One region of the Arthrobacter sp. 2RAF22 genome, then DNA from elsewhere that is predicted to be linked to it. Evidence: riboswitches for the same ligand, from Rfam matches in the RefSeq annotation. Region 1 holds a riboswitch; each other region holds the start of a gene.
The links. A riboswitch is a leader RNA that binds a small molecule or an ion and turns the genes downstream of it on or off. The one in region 1 is predicted to bind S-adenosylmethionine.
Positions count from the first base shown of each region.

Region 2: another riboswitch for S-adenosylmethionine. It lies ahead of AB4068_RS00725 (aminotransferase class V-fold PLP-dependent enzyme); the one in region 1 lies ahead of AB4068_RS10475 (hypothetical protein).
Region 3: another riboswitch for S-adenosylmethionine. It lies ahead of metX (homoserine O-acetyltransferase MetX); the one in region 1 lies ahead of AB4068_RS10475 (hypothetical protein).

Region 1 is NZ_JBFRGL010000011.1:62,167-66,568, forward strand. Features, by position in the region: gene AB4068_RS10470 (sodium:solute symporter) at 117-1,649, shown strand; SAM riboswitch class IV at 1,731-1,850, shown strand; gene AB4068_RS10475 (hypothetical protein) at 1,865-2,185, shown strand; gene AB4068_RS10480 (hypothetical protein) at 2,211-2,399, opposite strand; gene AB4068_RS10485 (VIT1/CCC1 transporter family protein) at 2,667-3,854, shown strand; gene AB4068_RS10490 (matrixin family metalloprotease) at 3,902-4,402, shown strand, end outside.
Region 2 is NZ_JBFRGL010000001.1:151,619-156,020, reverse strand. Features, by position in the region: gene AB4068_RS00735 (metal-dependent transcriptional regulator) at 1-388, opposite strand, end outside; gene AB4068_RS00730 (class I SAM-dependent methyltransferase) at 418-1,194, opposite strand; gene AB4068_RS00725 (aminotransferase class V-fold PLP-dependent enzyme) at 1,246-2,658, opposite strand; SAM riboswitch class IV at 2,694-2,806, opposite strand; gene hisN (histidinol-phosphatase) at 2,967-3,779, opposite strand; gene rsgA (ribosome small subunit-dependent GTPase A) at 3,839-4,402, opposite strand, start outside.
Region 3 is NZ_JBFRGL010000014.1:16,240-20,641, forward strand. Features, by position in the region: gene AB4068_RS11750 (alpha/beta hydrolase) at 1-79, opposite strand, end outside; gene AB4068_RS11755 (SGNH/GDSL hydrolase family protein) at 149-991, shown strand; gene AB4068_RS11760 (hypothetical protein) at 1,057-1,476, shown strand; gene metX (homoserine O-acetyltransferase MetX) at 1,478-2,599, opposite strand; SAM riboswitch class IV at 2,613-2,728, opposite strand; gene AB4068_RS11770 (S8 family peptidase) at 2,944-4,402, shown strand, end outside.

The sequences.
Region 1 (4,402 bases):
TCACAGACTACTCTCCCCAATCACCAGCGCAGAGACCTTCCGCAACCCGCAACGAAACCCAGCGGACCGGCGTCGGAATCCCCAAGGGCTCTGCGCATCACTTTCAGGAGCCAACCGTGGACTCTTCGTTCATCAATATTGCGATCGTGGTGGTGTATTTGCTCGCCATGCTGGCCTTCGGCTGGTGGGGCAAGTCGCGCACCAAGAACAACAGCGACTTCCTCGTGGCAGGACGCCGCCTCGGTCCGATGCTCTACACCGGCACCATGGCCGCAGTCGTCCTCGGCGGCGCATCGACGGTTGGCGGCGTCGGCCTCGGCTACAAGTTCGGCGTCTCCGGCATGTGGCTGGTTGTCGCGATCGGTTCGGGCGTGCTCCTCCTGAGCCTGCTTTTCGCCGGCACCATCCAGCGGCTGAAGATCTACACGGTCTCCCAGATGCTGAGCCTGCGTTACGGACAGCGCGCCACACAGACTTCCGGCATCGTCATGCTCGCCTACACCCTGATGCTGTGCGCCACGTCCACGGGCGCCTACGCCACCATCTTCGTTGTACTCTTCGGCTGGGAGCGCTGGCTCGCCATCGCCGTCGGCGGCGCAATCGTCCTGGTCTACTCAACGATCGGCGGCATGTGGTCCATCACCCTCGCCGACCAGGTGCAGTTCATCATCAAGACCGTGGGCATCTTCTTCCTCATGCTCCCGTTCGTCCTGAACGCCGCAGGCGGCTTCGATGGCATCCGTGCCCGCGTTGACGCCAGCTTCTTCCAGTTGGACGGCATCGGGGCACAAACCATCATCACGTACTTCGTGGTCTACACCCTGGGCCTGCTGATCGGCCAGGACATCTGGCAGCGCGTCTTCACCGCCAAGACTCCCAAGGTGGCCCGTTGGGGCGGTGCCACCGCGGGTATCTACTGCGTCCTGTACGGCGTCGCCGGCGCATTGATCGGCCTTGCCGCCCGCGTGGCACTGCCCAACATCGACGTGAAGGCCCTCGGCAAGGACGTCGTCTACGCCGAGGTTGCAACGCACATCCTGCCGATCGGCATCGGCGGCCTCGTGATGGCCGCTGCGGTCGCGGCCATGATGTCCACGGCTTCCGGAGCCCTCATCGCCGCGGCCACCGTTGCCCGCGCCGACGTGGTCCCGTTCGTGGCCAGCTGGTTCGGCAAGACCATCAACACCGACGACACCGAGAACCCCGAGCACGACGTCAAGGCCAACCGCTACTGGGTCCTCGGACTGGGCATCGTGGCCGTGTTGATATCCATGGCGGCGCAAGACGTCGTGGTCGCCCTGACCATCGCCTACGACATCCTGGTGGGCGGCCTGCTGGTTGCCATCCTGGGTGGCCTGGTCTGGAAGCGGGGCACCGGTATTGCCGCGGCCTGGTCCATGGCCGTGGGGTCCGTACTCACACTGGCCCTGCTGATCGCCTATGCCACGGGAATCATTCCCAGCGAAGACGGCGTCTACGCCAACGATCCCATCTACTGGGGCCTCGGAGCCTCGTTGCTGGTGTACGTCGTGGTCTCGCTGCTGACGCCTCCCACGGAGCCCCAGGTCCGCGAAGCATGGGACCGTCGCGTCGCCGGAGGAGTCACCGAGGAACTCCCGCTGGAGGCCCACCCGGTGGCCAGCCACTAAGTTTCACAGAGTCAAGTACGACGGCGGCGCCGCACCTTTTTCCGGGGTGCGGCGCCGCCGTCGCATGTACAGTAGGAAGAGCTTCAAGAGATGTGGCGCCAAGCTCCGACTTGCCACACGCCAACCCCATGTTCACGGGTGGTTCGGATGAAGAAGCGGCCCGGCTCGGACCAGAGACAACCGAACGGGCAAGAGCAACTCCACAGGAGAAGGCCATGCCTTTCGAAAACGGCGCCACCGCCATAGCCGACCGCACCACCCAGCCCAGCACCCTCTTGTCGCCCCGTCCCCGCCGGGTGGACGAATTCGTCCGGGTGATTCCCGGCGTCGACCTCTCCCAAGGCTCCGTCACGTTCGTCGTGGACGGAAACCTGGAACGCTATTGGCACCATGAGCCGCGGCTCATCACCCAAGCCCTTTCAAAAGCGGTCCAGCCCGCCCGCTGGTTCCCCGCCACACGGAAACTCACCCTGACGGTGGCGGCAACCGGGCACCGGGCAGGCGTGCAGAGGCACTTCATCCTGAGCGCGTTTTAGCGCCCAGGGTTTAGCGAGCCCGGGGCTATTCGAACTCTTCGTCCTCGCGGTGTTCCTCTGCGTCGAGCGGAACCACCCGTTCGTCGTCGTCGAGGACCTCGGATTGTTCCTCCCAGTCCTCGTCCACCTCAAGGTCTTCGCTGTAGTCGTAGGCGGGATCGGCCTCGACCGTGGGACGGTCGGGGTGACGGGCGTGGGTTTCGGTGCTGTCCATGGTGCAACCTCCGTTCGACGTGCCGCTGAGCCCATCGCACAGGCACATGAGGCAGCCGGTCACCACGCTACCCCGCCAATTCGTGGACCCTGTCCATCCATCCCAGCACTGCCCCCAGCCGCGGTCAAGGCCTCCCGGGAGCCTCCCGTTTTTGAGGCGCGCCTAAAATGTCCAGTGAGGATTGCCAGCCGAAAAACCGCGGAAATTGGCGATAGAGTGGAGCCGCAATGAGGCGATGAAGCCCGCCCCAGCAACCCAGGAGTCCCGGTGCACCCGCACGCAGATCCACAGAACCCGACAGATCCAGACAACGCGCATCCCGACAATCCCTCGGACCAAAGCAGTCCATCGCAAGATGAAGCGGCCCCCAAGACTCCCCCGTCGTCGTCGGACATCAAGCGCTGGCGTCAGTACTTGGCGGACGAGCGGGCCGAGGCCGCCGTGTACCGCCAACTGGCGCAGCGCCGCGACGGCGAGGAACGCGAAATCCTGTTGGCACTCGCAGAGGCCGAGGGCCGCCACGAGGCACACTGGCTCAAGCTCCTCGGGGAACATGCCGGCATGCCGAAGGCGGCCTCGATCCGAAGCCAAATGCTCGGCTTCCTCGCCCGGAACTTTGGATCAGTGTTCGTGTTGGCCCTCGCCCAAAGGGCTGAAGGCCGCTCGCCTTACGCGAAGGATCCAGCAGCGACCCGCGCCATGGCGGCTGACGAACAGATCCACGAGGAAGTAGTCCGCGGCCTGGCGACGCGCGGCCGCAACAGGTTGTCCGGCACTTTCCGCGCGGCCGTATTCGGCGCCAACGACGGCCTTGTCAGCAACCTCTCACTCGTGATGGGCATGGCGGCCACCGGCGTCCCCGCCACTGTGGTCCTGTTCAGCGGCATCGCAGGCCTGCTGGCAGGCGCGCTGTCCATGGGTGCCGGCGAATATGTCTCTGTCCGCTCGCAGCTCGAGCTCCTCAAGGCCACCCGCCCCACCCAGGCCACGCTGACCGCAGCCCCGGCCCTGGACATCGAGCACAACGAGCTGGTTCTCGTGTATCTGGCCCGGGGCATGTCCCGCGAAGCCGCCGAACACCGGGCCGCTGAACGCATGGGCGTCTACAGCTGCGATTGCGATCCCAGCCTCTCCCTGCACCCCGAAGTGGAAGAAACCGTCAATGAGCACGAGGCCGTGGGCTCCGCTTGGGGCGCCGCGATCTCGAGCTTCTGCTTCTTCGCTTCGGGCGCCATTGTGCCCATCCTGCCGTTCATCTTCGGCATGACCGGCTTCGCGGCGCTTGCTGTGGCCGGTACGCTGGTGGGCATCGCGCTTCTGTCGACCGGCGCCGTCGTCGGCTTGTTGTCCGGAACCTCGCCGCTGACCCGCGGCCTCCGGCAGCTCGCCATCGGTCTCGGCGCGGCCGCGGCCACGTATGGGCTGGGCTTCGTCTTCGGCGCTGTCATCGGTTAGTACCGCCGGCCCGCTGGGGTGCCGGGTACGGGGATTTGGGGGAAGACTTGCATTCAAACTACGGGTACGACGGCGGCCCGCCGCCCAAGCGCCCCAGCACCGCGCTCGCGCTGTTCCGAAATTTGATGCTGGTGGCGGTGGTCGCTGCCGTAGCCGTGTTGGTCAGTGGATTCCTCCGGGGCGACCCTGGAATCACCGGCTTGCTTCCGAACCTGGCCCCGTCCGCCCACGCCACGGCAAGTAGCTCCGGGCCGGGCGGGGCTCCCGGACAAAGTCAGCCGAAGGCGGCCCGCGCGCCGGATACACCGCCGCCTGGCCTGGAAGAAGCCGGCCACCCGCTTGGCTCCCCCGCCAAGCCTGCGGTGGCCAGCAACTCCTTCAAGTTCCTGGCCACCAATGCCGACGGCACCCCCGTGGGCTACTCTCCGTGCCGGCCACTGCACTACGTGGTCAACGCGGCTCTCGCCCCGGCCGGATCCGAGGGGCTCATCGCCGACGCCATTGCAAAGATTGCCGCTGCTACGGGCCTCACATTCGTTGACGACGGC
Region 2 (4,402 bases), on a different contig from region 1:
GATCGCGTCCGGGGTTGCCCAGCTTGGTGGCCATGCGATCGATGAAGGTGTCCGAAACGGCGTGTTCGAGCATCTCGGCCTCGTCATGGACTTCGTCCCAGCTGTAGCCCAACTCCCTCACGAGGTAGGTCTCGATCAGGCGGTGGCGGCGGACCATGCCCAGGGCAAGCTGCATTCCCTGGGGGGTCAAGGAAATGGCGCTGTAGGGCTGGTGGTCCACCAGCCCTTGGTCCTTGAGCTTGCGGACCATCTCCGAGACGGAGGAATTGGCGACGCCGAGCCGTTGCGCGAGCTGTGAGGACGTGATGGGTTTGTCCTGCCACTCCGTGAAGGAGTAGATGACCTTGACGTAGTCCTCGATCGAGGAGGAGGGCGCACTGGTCTTCACGGTTCCAAGCCTATCGTGAACAGGCCGCATCAGGCTTTGCGCGCCCGCCAGCTCTGCGTGAGATAGGGCAAGGGGATGACCTCGCCCTCGGCATGGCCCAGATGCTCGAAAAGGTACCACTCGAGATTGCCCGTCACCTTGGCCCGGGTGGTCTCATTCGCCCTCAGGTAGTAACTGCGCGACTTCACGAGTTCGAGGATATCCGCCGGAGTCACGGGATCCTCCCAACGCGTCACATGGCTTTCGAGGCCCGTGAACTCCCGGCCCACCACAGGCCGGAAGTCCGGTTTGTGGACATCGCCGGCATGCATGATGCGAGACAAACGATGGACCCAGAGCACCGACGTGTCCAGCTGGTTCCAGATCAAGCCGATCACACCCTGGGGCCGAAGGATCCGGGCGATCTCGGTGCTGGCGGCGAGGGGATCGCACCAGTGCCATGCCTGGGCAACGCTGACGACGTCGAATGCTGAGTCCGCGAGTCCAGTTGCCTCGGCCGTGCCCTCCAGGGCGATCACTTGTGGATACGTTTTGCGCAGTTGCGTGAGCATGTCCGTGGAGGGGTCCACTGCGGACACCGCCAGCCCGCGCTCGACGAGGAGCGCTGTGAACTTTCCGGTGCCCGCGCCGATGTCTGCCGCGTCCCGCGCGCCTTCCGGCAGCAGCCAGTCAGCTGAATCCGCGGGGTATCCGGGCCGGACACGGTCATAGTGCTCTCCGCCGTCCTGGAAACTCTGACCGAGTTCAAGGCGCCGTTCCTCATAGAGCTTGGGGCCGGCTGACGTGCCTTTGGGTCGCGGGGCCACGCGGAAACTCCTTCGTAGGACAGGAAAAAATACCCTACGAATCTACCGCAATCAGTCGGTGCTGCACGGAGCTGCGCCCGCGGTCCCGGGAGTGTTGGGAGCCCATTCCGGGTAGCTGCGGTGATCGTTCGCGGGCACCCAACGGCCGGCGTCCACCACGTAGTCCCAACCGAGGCCATTGCTCTTGAGCGCCTGGATGCCCGCGATGAGCCGAGTGGCGTCTTCCAAACGCGATCCTACGCCGAAACTGGCCCGGAGGGATCCGGAGGGAAGACCGAGGCGCTTGAGCAGCGGGTGGGCGCAAAAGCGCCCGTCGCGCAGGCCAATGCCGTGCTCGGCCGCAAGATAGGCCGCCACAAGTCCGGCGTCGTAGCCCTGGAGCGAGAAGTTCACGACGCCGATGGTGTCCTCGGGATCGGTGTCGCTGAAGATCTGGTGCACGGTCACGCCGTCGATTTCCTTGAGGCCTTCGACCAGGTGCGAGCGGATGGCGGCCTCGTGGGCGTGCCATTCGTCGTGGTCGAGGCTGGCGATGACTTGTGTGGCCCGGGCGAGGGTGGCCGCACCGAGAACGTTCGGCGAGCCGCCTTCGTGCCTGGCCGGTCCCGTGGCCCAGCTGACGGAATCGAGGCGTGCCTCCCGGACGGCGCCGCCTCCTGCCAGGTGCGGCGTGCCGGCGTCGAGCCAGTCGGGACGGCCCACCAGGACCCCCGCGCCGAACGGGGCATAAAGCTTGTGCCCCGAGAAAACCAAGTAGTCGACATCCGCGGCGGCGATGTTGATGCGGCGATGCGGGGCAAGTTGCGCCGCGTCCACCACAATCCGCGCCCCGAATTCGTGGGCCAAGGCAGCTAGTTCCTTGATGGGCAGGATTTCGCCGGTCACATTCGACGCGCCGGTGACAGCCAGGAGGCTGACGCCACCATGGGAGAGGGCTGTGCGGACATTGGCTACGGTCTCCGACAAGGTTTCCGCGGCAACAATGCTTCGGTGGGGGACGCCTTGCCACGGCAGCAGGTTTGCGTGGTGCTCGATGTCCAGGTAAAGGACTTCGTCGGTGTGCTTGCCGTCTGTGACCGGCAGGCAGCCGGCCAGGAGATTGAGGGAATCGGTGGTGTTGCGCGTGAAAATGACGGAATCGTCCGGCCGTCCGCCAACAAAGTCACGGACGATGTTGCGGGCGTTTTCGTAGACGGAGGTGCTGATTTGGGAGGCGTAGCCTGCGCCGCGGTGCACACTCGCGTAGTACGGCAGGATCTCGTTGAGGTACGCGGAAACAACCGTCAGGGCAGGTGCGGATGCGCCGTAGTCAAGGTTGGCGTAGCGGATGTGGCCGCCCTGGATCAGGGGTGCCTGCAACTCCGCGCCGGTGACCGCGGCCAGCGGGCGGGATGCCCGAGGCAGCTGCTGTGCGGTTTCGTGGTGCTGCGAAAGAGCCGTAGAAGTAATTGTGGCTGTGCTCATGGGACCTCACTCAAGAGGGACCCCTGCGTGCAGGGGGTCCGCGCTTGCCGCATCCGTTCCGGACCGGCCGGGTCGTCACCCGGGGCACCCCGCCGCGATGGAGGGTTGCCGGCCAGCAAACCGGGGTTTCGCGCTGGCACTCGTGACCTGTAAAGAGAGTAGGACACCGGCGAGGCGGGTTCCAATGTGACCGCGATTGTTAAGCGGATTGTTACACCGCCCGAAAAATGTGCCTTCAGCCGAAGAAAAAGCAGCGGACGCCCCTAAAAGGGGGCGTCCGCCGTCGTTTATTCAGTGAACAGGAGGGGCTACAGAAGGTCGTCGAGTTCGGGGTTGAGCCTCTTGAGGACCTCGGAATGGAGGATCGAGTTAGTGGCGACGGCGTTTCCGCCGAAGGGGCCGTCCGCGCCATCCAGGGATGTGAAGCGTCCGCCGGCCTCGGTGACGATCGGCACCAAGGCGGCCATGTCGTAGACCTGGAGTTCCGGTTCGGCGGCGATGTCCACGGCGCCCTCGGCAACGAGACAGTAGGACCAGAAATCGCCGTACGCACGGCTGCGCCAGACATCGTTCTCGAGGCCCAGGAAGTTGTCCAGCTTCCCGTGCTGCTTCCACTCGGAAAGCTCGGAGTAGGAAAGCGAGGCGTCTTCGAGCCGGGACACGTTGGAAACTTTCAACCGGGTGGCGGCGGCCAGCGACCGGCCCATGTAGGCGCCGGAGCCCTTGGCCGCCCACCAACGCTTGCCGAGCGCCGGAGCGCTCACGAGCCCCACTACTACTTCGCCCTCGTCCACGAGGGCGATGAGCGTAGCCCAGACGGGTACGCCGCGCACGAAGTTCTTGGTCCCATCGATGGGATCGATGATCCAACGCCTGGAGCCGTGGCCCGTGCTGCCGAATTCTTCGCCGAGGACGGCGTCGCGGGGCCGGGAGCGGGAGAGCTGCCCACGGATTGCTTCCTCGGCGGCTTTGTCGGCATCGGTGACTGGGCTCAGGTCGGGTTTGGTCTCCACCTGGAGGTCCAGCGCCTTGAACCGCTCCATTGTCAGGGAATCGACGGAATCGGCCAGCACATGGGCCAGCCGTAGGTCGTCGTTGTAGCTCGAATCGGGTTGGGTCATGGTTCCAAACTACCGTCTATTCGCCGGTGAGCCGGGGAGGTAGGACGGCATGCGCTGAGTTAGTTGACCGTACCCAGTTCCTTGGCCTCTTGGGCTTCCATGCGCGGGTCCGCACCAAGGAGCCTGCGGAGCGATGCAAGGCGGGCGGGGCCGGCCTCGCCCGCGTGGCCTTCGGCGACCCAGGAATCCAGCCCGCATCGAACGGCGGAGGCATCGTGCTTGCAACCACGCTCGCACCTTTCCGTCCCCGGCTCCAGGTCCGGGAAGGCGTGCAGGATGCGGTCCGGGTTCACGTGGGCGAGGCCGAAAGAACGGATGCCGGGCGTATCGATGATCCAGCTTCCGCCAGGGGCGTCGCTGAGCTTCAGTGCGAGGGCAGAGGACGAGGTGTGGCGTCCGCGCCCCGTCACGGCGTTGACCCCGCCTGTGGCGCGCTCGGCCCCGGTGAGGGCGTTCACCATAGTGGACTTCCCGACGCCTGAATGGCCCAGGAGGACGGTGACCTTGCCGTCGAGGTAGTCCCGCAACTGGCCGACGGCGTCACTGTCGAGGCGGGCGGACAGGCCGTCGTCGGAGCGGGCGTCGATTCCGGAGGCGCCTGCGTCGGCCGTCCGGCTGATGAT
Region 3 (4,402 bases), on a different contig from region 1:
GCAATGGCTTGCCAGCCCGCTCCTCCTCTTCGTGGGACCACAAAACGACCGGGGCAGGAAAGGCGGAAGCTTGACTCATGGGACTATTCTTGCAGTTACCCATGAGTAACAAGCTACGGGCGCGTGGCGTTGCAGCAAGAGGCAGGATATGGACGTGAGTGACATTGATCCCACGGTGGGACCAAAGCCGGACGAACGGATTCATCCGTGGACCCGCTACGTGGCATTGGGTGATTCCTTTACCGAAGGGATCGGCGACCCCGAGCCCAACAACCCCGGGGGACATCGTGGCTGGGCCGACCGCGTAGCCGAGGAACTGAGCCGGGGACACCGGGATTTCGCCTACGCCAACCTGGCCATCCGCGGGCGGTTGCTTCAGCAGATCCTCGACGAACAACTTGGCCCGTGCAGGGACCTCAAGCCGGACCTCGTGAGCATCTCCGCAGGCGGCAACGACCTCATCCGTCCCGGCGGCGATCCCGACGCCTTGGCCGAGAAACTCGATGCCGCAGTGCAGACCCTGAGTTCCGACGGCGCCACCGTGGTTCTCTTCAACGGTCCGGACACCGCGTCATCGGTCCTCGGCCGGATCCGCGGCAAAGTGGCCATCTACAACGAAAACCTCCGCACGGTGGCCGCCCGCCACGATGCCGTGATCGCCGATATGTGGTCCCTGCGGCAACTCTCCAACTCCCAGATGTGGGACGAAGACCGCCTGCACTTCTCGCCGCTCGGCCATCACACCATCGCGGCGATGGTCCTCGATTCACTCAATGTGCCCCACAACCTCGAGCCGCTGTTCCCCAAGCCGCTCCCCCAGCGCAGCTGGCGCGAGGCCCGCTCGGGCGACCTCGTATGGGCCCGGGAGTATTTTGTCCCGTGGGTCATCCGCCGGATCCGGCACCGCTCCTCCGGCGACGGCATCCTGCCGAAACGCCCGACGCCGGGACCCGTCTTCGGTCCTGCCGACACCATCCTGCCCCGGAGCTGAACGGGAGCCGTGTGGGTCACAGGGAGCGGGGCTAAGCTGGTGAAAGACTAGGGAGGCCCTCCACCGTGAACAATGTGATCTTCTGGATCATCGTCTGCTCTTGGCTGATTCCCATGGGGATCCGCATGTACAACCGATCGCGCCAGCGCAGGCTACGGGACTTCCCTCCGCAGGATTACCCCGGGCAGCCCTATCCTCCGCAGGATTACCCCGGGCAGCCCTATCCTCCACAGCACTACCCCGTCGGATACCCGGAGCAACCCCCGGTCATCTTCCCGGCTGAGCCGCAACCCCCGGTGGGAATGCCCGGACCTCAGGCCGCTCCGCCGTCGTCTACTCCGCAAGCGAACAGCGCGCCCCAGCCGGACAGCGCGCCGCAAGGCTACCGGGCACGGAAACTGGCCGAACTCGACCAGGAGTACAGCGACGGGAAAATTGCCATGGAGGACTACATGAAGCTCCGCCAGGAGATCATGAACGGCTGATTCAGCCGAAGAACGCCTCCCGCAGCTGGGGGCCGAGCTGGCCGATCTCGGTGAGGAAACCGTCGTGCCCGATGGGCGCCTCGATCACATGAACGGGGACTTCTCCGGGCAAGGCCTTGGCCAGCTCGTGCGATTGTTCCGGGAAATAGAGCCGGTCCGAGTCCACCGAGGCAACGAAGAACTTCGCCGTGGCCACGGACAGCGCGTCCTCCAATGAGCCCCGGCCGCGAGTGATGTCGTGGCTCATGAGCGCCTCAGTGATGGCGATGTAGCTGTTGGCGTCGAAGCGCTGGACCAGCTTTCGTCCCTGGTGGTCGAGGTAGCTCTCCACCTGGTAGCGGCCCCGGTCCCCTAAGGCCGCAGCCTGCAGGGGCGCCTCGCCGCCTTGGGCGTTCCTGCCGAAGCGGAAGTCCAGTTCATCCGCCGAACGGTAGGTGATGTGGGCGATCCGCCGGGCAAGGGCCAGCCCCGCCTCGGGCGCTGCCTGGCCGTAGTAGTCGCCGCCCTTGAAGTCGGCGTCCTGCCGGATGGCGAGAGTCTGGGCCTGCGCGAACGCAATCTGTTCGGCAGTGCTGTACGCCCCGATCGAAATCACGGCACATCGCTTGACGCGGTCCGGATAGCTGACGGCCCATTCCAGTGCGCGGGCACCGCCCATGGACCCTCCCACCACGGTATGCCAGCTGTGGATCCCCAAGGCGTCGGCCAGCCGGGCTTCGGCTATGGTGCTGTCCCGCAGGGTGACGAGCGGGAAGCGGGAGCCCCACGGCTTGCCGTCAGGAGCGCTCGACGACGGCCCGGTGCTGCCGTAGCAGCCTCCCACGATGTTGACGGAGACCACGAAGTAGCGGTCCGTGTCGATGGTGGCGCCGGGACCAACGAGTTGCTCCCACCAGCCTTCTTCATCGCTCTCGCCACGGGCCACATGGGTGCTGCCGGTCAGTGCATGCTCCACGAGGACGGCGTTGGAAGCGTCGGCGTTGAGCCGGCCCCATGTCTCGTACGCAAGGACGACCTCAGGGAGGAAACCCCCGGCCTCCAGTTCGAGCCCTCCTACGGAAACATACTTGAGGGTTCCGTCCTGGGTACCGGAAAGGGGTATGGCTGTTGCAGCAATTGTCATTCGTCGACACCTCACATCGCGCTTGCCCGCCGCCAACACAGCGAAGGGCCAGGTCTTCACCCGGGGCACCCCGCCGCGAAAGGAGGGTTGCCGGCCAGCAAGCCGGGGCTGTCGCTGGCACTCATGACCTATGGGAAGAGTCTAGGAAAACCGGACCCCTTCTGACGAAGATTATGACAGCTTTGTGACACTTGGCCGCGTTTTGTTCACGAAGCCGGGGTTGTGGATGTCTGAAATTGAAGAGACGGGTGATGCCTGTGTGACTGGAGATAGAATTGGGCGCAGCAGTCTGCATCCTTCGGATGTCTCCGCCGCCACTGTGCGTCACAGGAAGATTGAAGCTCGTGAAAAAGCCATCCGGCGTCGTTCCAATAGCCCTGTTCTTGCTGGTATCAGGTTTCACCGTGGGAGTGCCGCTGCCGGCGCACGCCGACACGACTCCGGCAGCAGGCGAAGACAGATACGTGGTCCACTACGCCGAAGGCACCGACGTTGACGGGAAGACCGCGGAGCTGCGCTCGCAGGGAGTCTCGGTGGACAAGACGTTCACGCATGCCGTGAAGGCCGCGGTCGTCACGGCGACGCCAGCGAAGGCCGCTGCGTTGGCGAAGTCGAGCCGGGTTGTGTCCGTGGACCGGGATATGCCGGTGCGGATTTCAGACACTCAAGCACCGGCACCCTGGAACCTTGACCGGACCGACCAGAGATCCCTGCCCTTGTCTGGGAGCTACACGCCGCCTTCGAGCGGCGCCGGGGTACCGATCTACGTGGTGGACACCGGCGTGTTGGCCACCCACCAAGACTTCGGCGGACGCGTGACGGTCGGATATAACGCCGTCGGCATTGGAAGCAACAACGGCGTGGACGACGGCAAGGGAACCACAGACTGCAACGGCCACGGCACGCACGTCTCGGGAATCGCAGCAGGAGCCACCTTTGGGATGGCCAAAGCGGCAACGATCGTGCCCGTACGAGCGCTCAACTGCGCCGGGGGCGGATCGTCACTCGATGTCATTGCCGCTCTCGACTGGATCGTTCAGCATCACCAAGCCGGTCAACCCGCTGTCGCCAACCTTAGCCTTAGCCTCCTGACCGGTACGGACCAGAGCCTGGACGCCGCCGTCCAAGGCGCGATTGACAGCGGGATCACGGTAACCTTGGCTGCAGGAAATAGCAGCGTCGACGCGTGCACACGCTCCCCTGGCCGAGTGCCCGCAGCCCTCACCGTGGCTGCTAGCGACCCGAACGACAGCCAAGCAGGGTTCTCCAACTACGGTCCCTGCGTCGACCTGTACGCACCAGGGGTCCAGATCACCTCCGACTGGGCGACCTCGAATACTGCGACCAATGTCCTCAGCGGAACTTCAATGGCCTCGCCCCACGTCGCAGGAGCGGCCGCGATGCTCCTCGCCATGCATCCCTCGTGGAGCCCCGCGCAGGTCTCGGCAACGTTGACCGTCGGCGCAACAGCCGGAATAGTCCAGTCAACCGGAAACTGCATGCCTAACCGGCTGCTGTACGTCAGCCCGTCGCTCTTTTCGCCGTCGCAAGACCCGTTGGGCGGATTTGCGGCCACGACCCCCTGCCGGCAGCTTGACACGCGGGACGGGACCGGTGGCGTCAACGGGCCGGTCGCCCCCGGCCAGACGATCAGCGTCAAGGTTGCTGGACGCGGCGGCCTCCCGGCGACCGGAGTTTCCGCTGTCGCAATGAACATCACGGTGGCCAACCCGACGTCGAACGGCTTCATCACCGCGTACGCCGGCGGAACAAATCGTCCGGCGACCTCGAACCTGAATTTTG